Regions from separate parts of the Alicyclobacillus sp. SO9 genome, predicted to be linked through region 1. Evidence: riboswitches for the same ligand, from Rfam matches in the RefSeq annotation. Region 1 holds a riboswitch; each other region holds the start of a gene.
The links. Region 1 has a riboswitch for cyclic di-GMP ahead of GI364_RS04220 (GGDEF domain-containing protein). Riboswitches for the same ligand answer to the same signal wherever they lie in the genome.
Positions count from the first base shown of each region.

Region 2: linked by a shared signal. The riboswitch ahead of GI364_RS18615 (methyl-accepting chemotaxis protein) and the one ahead of GI364_RS04220 (GGDEF domain-containing protein) in region 1 are both predicted to bind cyclic di-GMP.
Region 3: linked by a shared signal. The riboswitch ahead of GI364_RS13120 (sensor domain-containing diguanylate cyclase) and the one ahead of GI364_RS04220 (GGDEF domain-containing protein) in region 1 are both predicted to bind cyclic di-GMP.
Region 4: linked by a shared signal. The riboswitch ahead of GI364_RS24080 (hypothetical protein) and the one ahead of GI364_RS04220 (GGDEF domain-containing protein) in region 1 are both predicted to bind cyclic di-GMP.

Region 1 covers NZ_CP066339.1:941,487-944,651, forward strand. Annotated here, with positions in the region: gene GI364_RS04220 (GGDEF domain-containing protein) at 786-1,730, opposite strand; cyclic di-GMP riboswitch class I at 1,802-1,886, opposite strand; cyclic di-GMP riboswitch class I at 2,140-2,234, shown strand; gene GI364_RS04225 (bifunctional diguanylate cyclase/phosphodiesterase) at 2,202-3,165, shown strand, end outside.
Region 2 covers NZ_CP066339.1:3,961,102-3,964,266, reverse strand. Annotated here, with positions in the region: gene GI364_RS18615 (methyl-accepting chemotaxis protein) at 89-1,819, opposite strand; cyclic di-GMP riboswitch class I at 1,943-2,029, opposite strand; gene GI364_RS18610 (DeoR/GlpR family DNA-binding transcription regulator) at 2,235-3,026, shown strand; gene galT (galactose-1-phosphate uridylyltransferase) at 3,045-3,165, shown strand, end outside.
Region 3 covers NZ_CP066339.1:2,821,169-2,824,333, reverse strand. Annotated here, with positions in the region: gene GI364_RS13130 (YitT family protein) at 1-492, shown strand, start outside; gene GI364_RS13125 (aspartyl-phosphate phosphatase Spo0E family protein) at 681-947, shown strand; cyclic di-GMP riboswitch class I at 1,319-1,408, shown strand; gene GI364_RS13120 (sensor domain-containing diguanylate cyclase) at 1,554-2,414, shown strand; gene GI364_RS13115 (hypothetical protein) at 2,454-2,609, shown strand; gene sigY (RNA polymerase sigma factor SigY) at 2,787-3,165, shown strand, end outside.
Region 4 covers NZ_CP066339.1:5,153,444-5,156,608, forward strand. Annotated here, with positions in the region: gene GI364_RS24080 (hypothetical protein) at 1,031-1,717, opposite strand; cyclic di-GMP riboswitch class I at 1,936-2,024, opposite strand; gene GI364_RS24085 (glutamate decarboxylase) at 2,194-3,165, shown strand, end outside.

The DNA of each region.
Region 1 (3,165 bases):
CAATTACAATTGAAAAGGCTTTAGATTTGCTGTTTGCTGATCTATTCACCGTACAGGAACAGGCGTTAATTGCAGGATATACCGGGGTGTTTGAGCGTCCCTCTCTCACCGACGAAGAGGATTTAACATCATAACCGGTCTACTTGGCCGGCTTTATACCCTCTTTCACTTAAAGTGTAGAGCACTCTTAATCCGAGTCAAAAATGTCTCTTGATTTACAATCGTCGAAAAGACTTGAATGTACGAGTGCAGAAATGCATGGTGATCCATGGATCGTCCGTGTCATTTGTACCATACTCCCCATATGTCTCGGTTTTGCTGGCAGAGTGATAGGTTGATGACGATGTGATGAAGGACGAACGATGGAAACACACTCTTCTTGTGATTACCCATTCTACCTCGCTGCGGGCTATAGCGTCCTTCAATCGTTAGGGAAATTATGGAAGGTAAAGGGCGGGCGGCTCTTACGTTGACCGCGAAACGACAGGGATTTATCCATGCCGTTTGTCGTGATGAAAGATAGAGGCACTTAGACCTCGATTTTTCAGCCAGTTTTATGTATTCAAGGTTGGAAGATCAAAAGGGGAAAATCAGACCGAAATACGTGGGATTTCTTCATAACGAGCGATTATCTGCCAACTCCTCATGTATACTCTATTGTGCTGGAATATCCGAAGATTATCTCGGCTTACTCACAGAAGAAACATACGAAGTCAGAAACGTAGGTTGGTGATGAAATCCATTTTCGTTAATGTTCCTCGTGTCCTCGGTTAAAGCATTGGTCTTTAATCCGTAATACTGGGTATTTTACTTTCATAAAGGCGCTTGTCGGCGCATCGAAAACAGGAATCCCAATCACGCCCGTCTATTCCTAACTTTGCGCATCCAACGCTGACGGTGTACGCTTTGTCCTTAAACCACTCAATAACTTTATTGGTCACTTCTCTAGTGTCTAAAGGCTCCGTTTCCAAGGCGAAGACAAATTCATCTCCTCCGAATCGAGCACAGATACCTTGGCTGCCAACGGATGTTTTCAGTAATTGCGCCACATCTTGTAGCACGGAGTCCCCAGCAATATGCCCGTGAGTATCATTGATCTTCTTGAAATAATCTACGTCGAGGACTCCAACGACAAGATTAGCAACATTTCTATTCACCAACTGTTTGAATTTTTCAGTAAAACCTCTACGATTGAGAATCTCAGTCAGACTGTCGTGACGACTGGCGTGCTCAGCGATTCGTCTTAGGGTCAACATCTCAAGAACAAGAGATACATATGTAGAACAAGCAGATACAAGGTCAGTTTCTTCAGAACTGGGCATTCTGCACATTCCAAGAACGATGGCTCCTACCGGTTCCTCTTTTACAGTTAGTGGCCACGCGCTAACATATTCAACGCCAGCCTCTTCCCATACCTTTCTCCAGACGGGAGGACCTTCTGACACGTGGAACCACCTTTGAGAAATGTTATAGGAACTCCCTGAAAACCATTTGCCGTTGGATATGAATTGTGTCAATTCCTCTGCAGTGTAATCTATTCCCCAGGGAGAATAAACTTTGACATGAGGGTCCTCTTCCTCGGGAATGAATTTCTTGCGATAGATCATCATTCCCGCATCCAGCCCAAAGTCGTCGTGTAGAAGCAGTGCGACCTGTGAAAAGAGGATTGTACCACGCTCCACTGAGGCCCAGTGCCGTGATTGTTCAATTAAATCTTTGAGTTGTTGCACCCTTATGTCCCCCTATCAAAAAACACATCCGTCATCATCCGGATGTGCCACTATATCTTCTGTATCTCTATAACGGCAATCCGGCCAGCATGGCTAAATAGCGGTAGCCCCGTGATTTTGTGTCCCAACCTTTCGGCTGGTTTACCTTTTCTTTTTGATCTTTATTCAATCTACCACAATTTTCAAATACACTCAATCAGTTATAGATGCAATGTCAATGGAGTCCAAGTGACAAAACCGGCAGTCCTGTGTAGCGAATCTGATTATTGGGATTTTCTTAATATGACATTGAAAGTTCAATATAATCCGGTGTGGCTACTTGATCCTAATTACTACATTGAGGAAGCTTTGATTGAAGTCCGCTGATATTCTGTTACAATTATCGTCAAATTGTAACAAGTTGCGCCAAATTGATAAACGGCAAAAGTATCGGAAGGTACTGACGCAAAACTATAGGGACTAACTCAGGTAATGTCGTACCTGATATGTCAGCCAGTTGCTCATTTTCAAACTCTGACTCAGTCCGAGAATGGGGAAAAATATCGTTGGATGACAGAGAATATGTCAGACTTGTTCGCTATCGTTGACAAGAACGGCCTTGTGTTGTACGCTTCTCCGTCTCATAAACGTTTATTAGGCATTGATCCCAAGAAGTACATTGGACACTCGTTATGGACTCAAATTCATCCTTGGGATCAGGATAGAGTGCAAAGCCAGTTCGTGGAGATGATTGAACATAAGCAGTCCACCAAAGTAGAGTGTCAATATCTTCGTGCAAGCGGTACCCCGTTATCGGTTGAGGTGATTTGGATTCCCCTAGTCGATGTGAATGAACAGGTGTCTCAAATTGTCGCCATGGCGAGAGATGTTACAAGGAGAACGGAAGCCGAAAAAGAGTTGTCGGTGACTGAGAGATGGCATCGTGCTCTCTTTGATAATCATCCGGATGCTGTAGTATCCGTGGCTCCTGACAGTCGACTTTTGTCATGTAATGTGGCCTGTGAAGTTCTCATAGGGCAGACATATTACGAGATCACGGGTCAATCATTCTACCGCTTTGTAGTTCCGGAATATCACTCTGATATGGATATTCATTTTTCGCGCGTGATGAAGGGTGACACAGTTGACACCGAAATAGAGGTCCTCCATAAAGATGGACATCACATTCCAGTGAGTTTAATTGGTTTGCCGGTCATTGAGGACGGAACGGTTGTAGGAGCATACGGCATTGTAAAAGATATTTCCGAGCGAAAGCAAGGTTTGACACAGATACGCGGGCAATCTCGAATTTCCGAAATGATTGCACTCCAGAAACCCCTAACCCATATCCTTGAAGAAATCACAGCAGTAGTAGAGAATATACTCCCAGGGAAACTCTGTTCTATTTCACTGGTGGACAAGGAACAGCAAACTTTGCAGTGCTGGGCTGGTTCAC
Region 2 (3,165 bases), 2.2 Mb from region 1:
CGTGTCATGCAACCAAAAAAGCAGGTCTGGATGACCTGCTTTCATAGTTCCTGTGCCGACTATCAAACACTATGCACTGTGATGTACGTTAGTAAGTGAATTCTCCAATTAGTACGGTTAAGGATTCCGCATGCTGAGTGATGTGCTCGATGCCTGCGGCAGCTTCCTCCATTGTTGCCGATTGTTCCTCTGTTGCCGCTGCTACCTCTTCTGTACTGCGCGAGAAACCTTCAGCAATTGTCAATACTTCTGCTACCGACTTATTGACGTTTGTAGCACTTGCAGCTAGTTCGGTGATTTCACTCAAAGCTTCTTCAATCTGGTGATGAACCCCATCGACGTGAATTGCAATTTCGTTAAACGAAACTGCAGAGGTGTCCATGGTTTCTAGCCCAGTGTCCATAGTTTTTTTACTGTTGTGCATTTGCGTTAAAACACTGCTCATTTCCGCCTGAATGTGCTGTGCTATTTTTTGAATTTGCAAGGCTGCATCTTTGGAGTTCTGTGACATCTTACGCATTTCGTTTGCCACTACTGCAAAACTGCGACCGTTCTCTCCTGCCCTCGCAGCTTCAACAGATGCATTTAAGGCCAGAAGGTTGCTTTGATCTGCGATGCCGCTGATGAGATTGACAATGGAATTGATTTGTTCCACTTGTCCTCCCAAAGAGTCGACTTGTTCACTCAGTGTGTTAATGGAATTGGCAGCCGTTGTGATTTGTGTAGAGGTCTCCTTAATAGCCTTGTGACCGCGCTCGACGGTGGATTTGGAGCCGGCGGACGAAGTCGACACTTGCTCGGCATTCCTACGAAGTGTTTGAATATGCTCGTTCATACTTGTAACCATATTCATGGCGTCTTGTGTTGCTTTTTGTTGCGAGGCTGCGCCGGAAGAGATACCTTGAGTTCGCTCAGCAATTTGAACAGAAATACTGGTTACTTCTCCTGATGTAGCAACAAGTTCCTGTGAAGTTGCTGCCATTTGGTCGGTGCTGTCCGAAATGGTTCTGACGATGTTTTGAATGCTTCCAATCATCTCATTGAAAGAATCCGCCAATTGACCAAATTCATCTCTGGAACGAATTTGCAGTCTTTTTGTTAAATCCCCCGAGTTTTGTGCAATTCGTTTCATTTCTGAAGTTATCATTCGGACAGGTCGCAGCGTAGCTCTGAGAGTAAAAATCGCCAAGAGTACACTTAACAGCAAGGCTGCTGCAATGACAATTAACGAGATAAAAAGTGCCCTGACGTAGACGTTGTGCGCGTGACTTACAGTTTGGTTCGCGGCATGCGTTTCAAAGGCAATGAGCTTGTTGAGATCAGACAGCGTTTGACTGACGCTCTTCGTCGACGTCAGCTTGACTGAACTTTTGGCCCTAAGATTGCTGAAGTCATTGTAAATCGCTACGGTAGAATTACTTAAGTCGTTGGCAAAAGTGCTCCACTGGCGCTGGTCTGTGCTCGCTATACTTGTCTTAGAGAGTACCCCTAGATTCTTATCAATTTGGGTCTCTATTTTCTGGATATCTGACTGGTAGTTCACCTGTTGACTCACAGAACTAGTCAGTTTAATTTGATACAGATCCAACTGTATGTTTCGCAGCCTGTCTTGTATTTGCGTTAATGATTCAAGCGGTGCGAGACGACTTGCTACGATAGAATGAGTCATTTGTTGGGTCATCCTGAGATTGATAATTCCGATGCCCCCAAGACCAATAAGCACAACGTTTAACGCAATAAAAGAATAAATCAGTTTTTGCGCAAGAGATAATCCGCCGCGGGCGTAGAAAAAGCCCAAAATCCTTCGAAGTCTGGCCATTAAGAGACGTCCCCCTACAGTATCGTGATGGTGACAAGCAACGTGTGAACTCTTCGGTATGCAACAAAACGGGTGCAAATTGCAAAACAAAAAAGCGCCTTCATAGGCGCCACACGCAAATCTTGCGGCAGCCTGGCTATCATAGGTCAGAGTCCCTTAGATCCAATGGCTTTGCGGCCCAATGTTTCCATTGGTGTGCCTATGTAACATAAAAGTCTAAATAACATCATGAGATAAATGTCGATACTTGTCTAGTGGCAATGGTGTGAAAAATTGCTAACGCGAACGTTCATTACAACGATGTAGTTGTGGTTCCATTCGCTTCTATTATGCTCGGTGTAATCAAATATAAATCTACATATTGATTAAAATGTGATAAGATATGATTATAATTGGAAACTTGGAGGTCTCAATCATGTACCCGGCTGAGCGACAGCGAAAATTGGTGGATTTACTCGCGCAAAAGGGATTCATTTCCATTCAGGACCTTGCCGATGCATTAAGCGTTTCAGAAATAACGATTCGTCGAGACTTGAATCGGCTGCACCGGCAAGGAGTTGTGGAAAAGGTTGTTGGCGGGGGACAAATCAGCAAGAGTGCTGCAGAACCGACGTTTATGAACAAGCGCGTGCTGCAGCGGGCAGAGAAAGCCGCTATTGCCAGTGAAGTACTGACGCTGATAGAGCCAGGAATGACAATTGGTTTGTCTGCAGGTACAACAACGTGGACCGTAGCGCAAAAATTAAAATCAAATCATCACAGCCTGGATGATCTCACCTTTGTGACCAACTCTACAAACGTTGCAACAGTATTAAAACAGAACGGATGGAACGATATTCACCTAACAGGTGGTCAGTTTCGCACTCCTTCAGACGCTTTGGTCGGGCCCCTGGCGGAAGAAAGTGCAAGAAAGTTGCATACAGATTTGCTGTGTCTCGGGGTTCACGGGATTGATGCAGGATTTGGCTTAAGTACGCCCAACCTGCAGGAATCTGCTATCAATCGGATACTGATGGAGAACACGGAGAGAGTTGTATTAGCCTTCGATCACACAAAATGGGGTATTCGTGCATTGGCGCACCAAGCAAATCTAGATGAGGTGGATGCAATCGTGACAAATGAGACGGAAAACAGTGACGCAGATTGGGATGCACTTCGTCAAACAGGCATTGACCTACACCTGGTTCATCCGCAAACGGAAGACTAAGTCGAGGAGGAAGATGAGATGGCAGAATTGAGATTTAACCCGCTGCTGCGAGACTGGACGATGGTTGCCGCCAACAGGCAGAATCGTCCCGATATGCCGAAGAACTACTGTCCATTTTGCCCGGGTTCCGGGAAAGTAC
Region 3 (3,165 bases), 1.9 Mb from region 1:
TCCGGAGGCGGGTGTGCCATTGTTTTACGCCTCGGCGGTTCTCAAGGCGGCCTGGATATAGTCACGAGGGTCATTGCGCGCCATAGGAATGTAACGGTCGCCAATTTAAATCTGATTTTTAATGCTGTAATTATTGTATTATCGGTATTTCTCTTCAACATACAAGTGGCCATGTATACATTAATATCAATTTTCGCGAGTTCCAAGGCTTACGCAGTACTGCTAAATCATGTTGGCCGCGTCTCTGTGATTATCATCACAGAACACGGAGAGAGAGTTTCAAGAGCTATTACAGCGAATATGATTCGCGGCGTTACCAGTTGGAATGCAGTCGGAACGTACTCAAATCACCCTAAAAATGTACTGCTCTGCGTTACTACCAACGTACAACTCACTCAACTGCGAACCATTGTGCTCGAGAACGATTCCAAAGCTTTTATCAGCGTGATTGCAACACAGAACGTGATTGGACATTTCAAGCAAATATGGTGAGACTGTGTTGTCCAAGCTGTTGCATCGACATTTATTTATGGCAGAACATCGCGACTCGAGCAGAGAATTAACGAATTTTTAATGTTTTATTTCCCCTTCGACACGTTGTGACAAATTTGGTTTAGACAATGTGTTACGCTTGGGAGCGTTGTTGCTTCTTAGTGGAAGAGGGGAGGGCGGACGTTGCAATGAATCAACTAATAGAACACCTTCGGTGCAAAATGATTGACCTAGCACATGAACGGGGCAGTTTGACACATCCAGAAGTGATTGCTGTCAGTGAACAGTTGGACGACTATATTGTGAAAGTTCAACAACTCTTGAAAGATTCAAGTTATGAAACCACATTATATCGGTACGATACAAACACAGAAATTCATGGTTTGGGCTCGCTTACAGATTTTTTAGATTGGCATGACACTGCTCTCAGACAAACTGCGATGCCTCCCTGCTAAATGAATTGGAAATGGATAAGACAAACACAACCGCGGTGGCTTGGCTGTCATAGCATTCAGTTGAAATGCCGGTTCAATTCGTTAAAATGACACAATTCCCACTTGTGTAAATTGGAATGGAGGGCGTTCCCTTTGTTTGTTCGTACTTTAACCGGTAAAGGTGCATCACAACTATTGTGCGTATTCAACTATTGCGTGTAAATACGGAGTCCTTTGGCGCACCGATAATGATTATGGGTTACAAATTATAGTATGTATTGGAGGATTTTTACGCAAGGTGTTGAAATACCAGTGTGTGGAAGCAGCATATACTGAACTAATATTCATAGAATGGTATGGCGAACAACGTACCACAGATTTCTCAATTGAATTTACGATAAAGGCAAATGTGCTGAAAGGCACTGACGCAAAGCTAAAGGGACTACATCAGGATGAGCCTGACAAGTCAGCCAGCTGCTCGTATGGCTAGGACTCAGTCTGATTGCGGGCTGAGTTGTTTTTTTTTGGGAGGGATGCGGTCATGGACAGCAGTTGAACGGACGGCAATAAGCTCACGACAACCGCCAAGTAATATAGAGACAGGATTCTGGAAGGTTGGGGAATAGGGTGTCTGACTTACCTGTTGAACTCATATTAGACAACATGTCGGATTTAGTTTTCGTGATGCGTCTGGATGACTCCAATGATTTTCGATACGTAAAGATGAATTCCTCTGCTATGAGAGCTGCTGGACTTACTTCAATGGCTTACGGCGCAACTTTCTACGATGTCCTCGACCCATACGAAGCAGAGTTTCTGGACAAGCAGTATCACCATGCTCTGACAACCGTCAAACCAATCTCATTCCTTTTCAGCCACGGAGGTCAAATTGGTGAGACAAAATTGGATATTGTAAGAGCGGGCGGAAACCCTCATGTAATTGGTACAGTGCGTGACATAACAGAACGAGTGAGTACTGAACAACGCCTTCGCAGAGAAGCACATTTTGATGCCCTGACGGGACTTATGAATCGCCACGGACTAGAAGAACGGTTGCACACGAGCCTTGCTGAAGCAGAAAAAACCGGCAGTCTCGTAGCAGTAATGGTCATTGATGTGGACAGTCTAAAGACAATGAATGACACATGGGGACACTTGGTTGGAGATGCTGTCCTGCAAGAAGCTGCTCGGCGCATTCAGGGGGTCATACGAAAAGAGGATATTGTAGCACGCATTGGCGGGGACGAGTTCATACTCGCTGTACATATTCAAACAAGATCGGACAGCATACTTCTGGCAGAACGACTTCGAGTTGCACTGTCGGCACCGTGGGTACACAATAACGTGACTATGGAAATGTCGGCAAGTATGGGCATGGCATTGTTTCCCATGCACGCTGCAACCTTTCAGGAAGTGCTTCGGTTGGCTGATGAGGCTTTGTACAAAGCCAAACAGAAGCCGGGAACTCACTATGAGTGTAAAGAGTAGAAGGTTTTGGACGCAGCATGAACGCTGTGGGACTGAAAGATGGCGTATCTGAAGGTCATCAAATATGCAACCAGCGCTTCTGTAAGCGCTGGTTTTATTGTGATGTCGTTTTTGGTTGTCCTTGTGGTCCATCATGGTAAAACGCAAGTTTTAAAGGTTTTTGCAAAAAACTTAAAGAGTAATGTGAACCATTGACCATCCTGAATCGTACTATCTATGTCTACAGATTCATCAGCACGAGTTGTGTCCGCTTGCTTCTGGCATGTCGGAAATGGCCGGGGGGGTGTGTGGCAGAGGCACGAACCAGGCCGCTTGCACTTGACGTTTACTTCAGGTGCCGAATGAATGACGGGATAGGTGGCTGCCCATTTGATGGACGAACTACTACAGGCTGCAGCAGCACAACAAGGAGACGAGGAAGCATTGGCGCTGTTGTTACAGCGCAACTATTTGTTCGTGTTCAAATATCTGTTGAAGGTGACATTAGAACGCTCGAGGGCAGAGGAGCTTACACAAGAAACCATGGTACGAGCCATTGAAAAGATTCACCTCTATGATCCGTCCAAAAGTAAGTTTTCATCTTGGCTTATGACAATCGCTACTCGGCTGTTTTTTGATGAACGACGGCGAAGAAGACGAGAGAAGGAATTCATAGCAGCCGACGAGCTAAGCCGCAGCCTCCGCTGGCAAATAGAGACTTCACCTGATGAATGGCCAGCATTGGTCGATGTCTTGTCTGGATTGAGTCTCG
Region 4 (3,165 bases), 980 kb from region 1:
CCAAGGAGGGTAATTCCCAGCGCCCATTCGTACAGCCTCTGTTGTTTGTTTGCAGCGGGAATCGCAAGTCCGACTCCTTGTCATCCATATCACCCCCTGGACTTCCAAGACACAACGGATATTGCTCCAGCACAATACGAAAAAACAGCCCTTTTATAGCATCTCGATGCATGAATTTTAGATACCATTTCTGTAGTTTTAGCAACTCAGTCTGCTATGAGATGGGAGGATAATCTTTACTAAATGCCTCGTTAACCACATTTCCATTTTATAGAACGAACGAATAAATATCGATATTTGAACACAAAATCTCTACCTGTACTCACTAGAGACTCGCGACAATCAATTAAGTCATACAAAAGAAACCCCAGGGCACAGGATTGTACCATGAGGTCAAAGAGTTACCAATTTATTGTCTGGTTACCAACTTTATTGTTCGTGATCACTACAAGGCACTAACCGCCTCCCCAATGACCTCCCAGGCATGCCTGGCAGCCAATTCTTGCTTGGCTGGGACGCTGTAGACTAAGTAAACGGGATCGAACAAGAAGATAAGCGGGTGAATTTTAGTTGCTTTTCATGGTGATAAACTCCAATAATAGGCGGGCGACCAGTGAGATGGGAAGTACTCACGCAGGCTACCAACCCAAGGGTATTTGTTCCCACCCACGTTGTTAGTGATCCCGTTGCGCCCTATTACCCACGCTCCACCCTGCCCCTCCCCGGATTAGTGGCCAGCGGCGCATCCCACCACGGGTGCAATAGTGATCCTTTTGCTCCCTAAGACAATGGCACGCGTCACCTTAGTGATCAGCGGGATCCCTATCACAGATACCAGCCTGATAATAGGGCATGCATTGATCCCTATTATCAGGCCGTTGCTGCCGCGCGACCGGCATTAGTGATCGTTTGTGACCTTATTATTTCGGCATCCGCATGGTAGTGATCTTTTCGATCACTATCTCAAAAGGGTTCGGCCAATAAGGCGCTTTCGGATCACTAAAATCCTGAAATCCTAAAATTCTATCATTTATCTAACCTGTTGCTCATTCGCTGATGTTGACGCCTTTGCCACAAACTCATGAATCACTTTGTTTAGTCTCCCGTTTTCGTTCAGGGACTCTTGATATTTCTTCTCCAAATGCTGGTGCTTTACGTGTTGGTCGCGCAGCTGCACTTCCAATTGCTGCTCCCTCGCTTCACTCTTTTGTCTGTATTGGTTGAAGTCCAGAAGCAGTTGCTGATTTGTCAGTTCCCGTTCTTGAAGGGTGTCCTGCAACTTTTGCAGTTTTCTACCCTGTTCCGCTTTATATGAATTAAACTCATTCAGAAGTTGGTCGTGCTGACCTTTTCTATGAGATATGTCGTCTTGTGTTTTGCTAATTTCTTCAGAAAGACTTTCGATTTTGTTCTCCAGAAAGGATTTGTCTTTGATGAGTTCTTGAATTGAGGCGTCTTTGTTGAAAATTGCGCGGTGGTCTTCTTGCAGTTTTGATTGAAAGGTTCTTCTGGATTCAAACAGCTCTTGAATTGCCTGTGAGACTTTGGTTTCCACTGAATCAATGGTTTCCATGGTTCCCGCTACTTCAATAATGCCGTTTGAGACACCTTCTGACACACTTTCCTTTTTAATTCTTGCGGGTCTTTCCACGCTCTCGTTCGTCTTTTCCTTTTCTGTACTAGTTTGATTTGACTGCAGCAACTTCATTAATTTCATCGTCATACACCTCGCGACAAAAGCTTATATTTTCAAATCTCCCCTTTAGCCCTGTTGTTTGTACGTAAATGATTGCGGCTTCACTTTCTCTATATTCCGTGCTTCCGCAACACTATATCACCCTACCTCAATCCAATGAATCCCTCCCTGCATAGACAAGCCCATAAAGACAAAGCAAACCCGTCCTGTGTCCCGGACGGGTTGATTATCCTCCAGAGACGAGCAACTGGCTGGCCTAGCAGTTGTTCTGCCGTAGCCCCTGTAGTTTTGCGTCACCATCGTTTCCAATGGGTTGCCTTTTGGTCAATCTTTCACATCGGAGTTGAATTTCCAAGTTGTTCCTTACATTCTATCAAAAACGACAAGATACGACAACCCAGACTTTAGATGACTCATTCGCTGATTTGACACTTCTGCAATACGTTGTACTTTGTACCTCAGCCGAATATAAATGGCTCAGAAGGGAGTTGACTCACATGACAGCCTTGTACGATTCTTCAGCCGATGAAAACAGAGGAGAATACGATTCCTTCATTCCCTTGGATTTTCACCTGAAAGTCCCAAAGTACAGTATGCCTGAGGATACACACGATGAACAAACAGTCTATAAGCTCATACTGGACGAACTCATGCTGGACGGCAGAGCGCGTCAGAATCTTGCTACATTTTGTACGACGTGGGAAAGCAACGAGGTCCGAAAATTGATGGACTTAAGTATTACGAAGAATATGGTGGACAGAGATGAGTATCCTCAAACAGCTGAGATTGAAAGGCGTTGTGTACATATTCTGGCAGACCTATGGAACTCTCCGCAGGCATTAAGTACTATCGGAACATCCACAACCGGCTCAAGTGAAGCGGCCATGTTAAGTGGATTAGCGTTTAAATGGAAATGGCGGCAAAGACAAGACGACAACGGGGATGCAAGCGGACAACCGAATTTAGTGACGGGATCGGTACAGGTATGCTGGCAAAAATTCGCAAAGTATTTCGATGTAGAACTGCGTGAACTGCCAATGGAAGAAGGCCGCTATACGCTTGATCCGGACAAAGTGGCTGCAGCTTGCGATGAAAATACCATTGGCGTAGTGACCACATTGGGATTAACATTTACGGGACACTACGATGACGTCGAATCTGTCAGTAGTGCATTGGACAAATTGCAGGCCGAAACGGGATGGGACATCCCAATTCACGTTGACGCTGCCAGTGGAGGTTTTATAGCCCCTTTTTTACATCCGCAGCTAAAGTGGGATTTTCGGTTGCAAAGGGTGAAATCCATTAACGCCTCAGGACACAAATATGGGTTAGCCCCCCTTGGCGTCGGTTGGGCTGTCTGGCGGGAAGCCGAGGACTTACCCGAAGACCTCGTATTTAACGTCAATTACCTAGGAGGAAGTATGCCGACGTTTGCATTGAATTTTTCAAGACCAGGAGGACAAATCGTT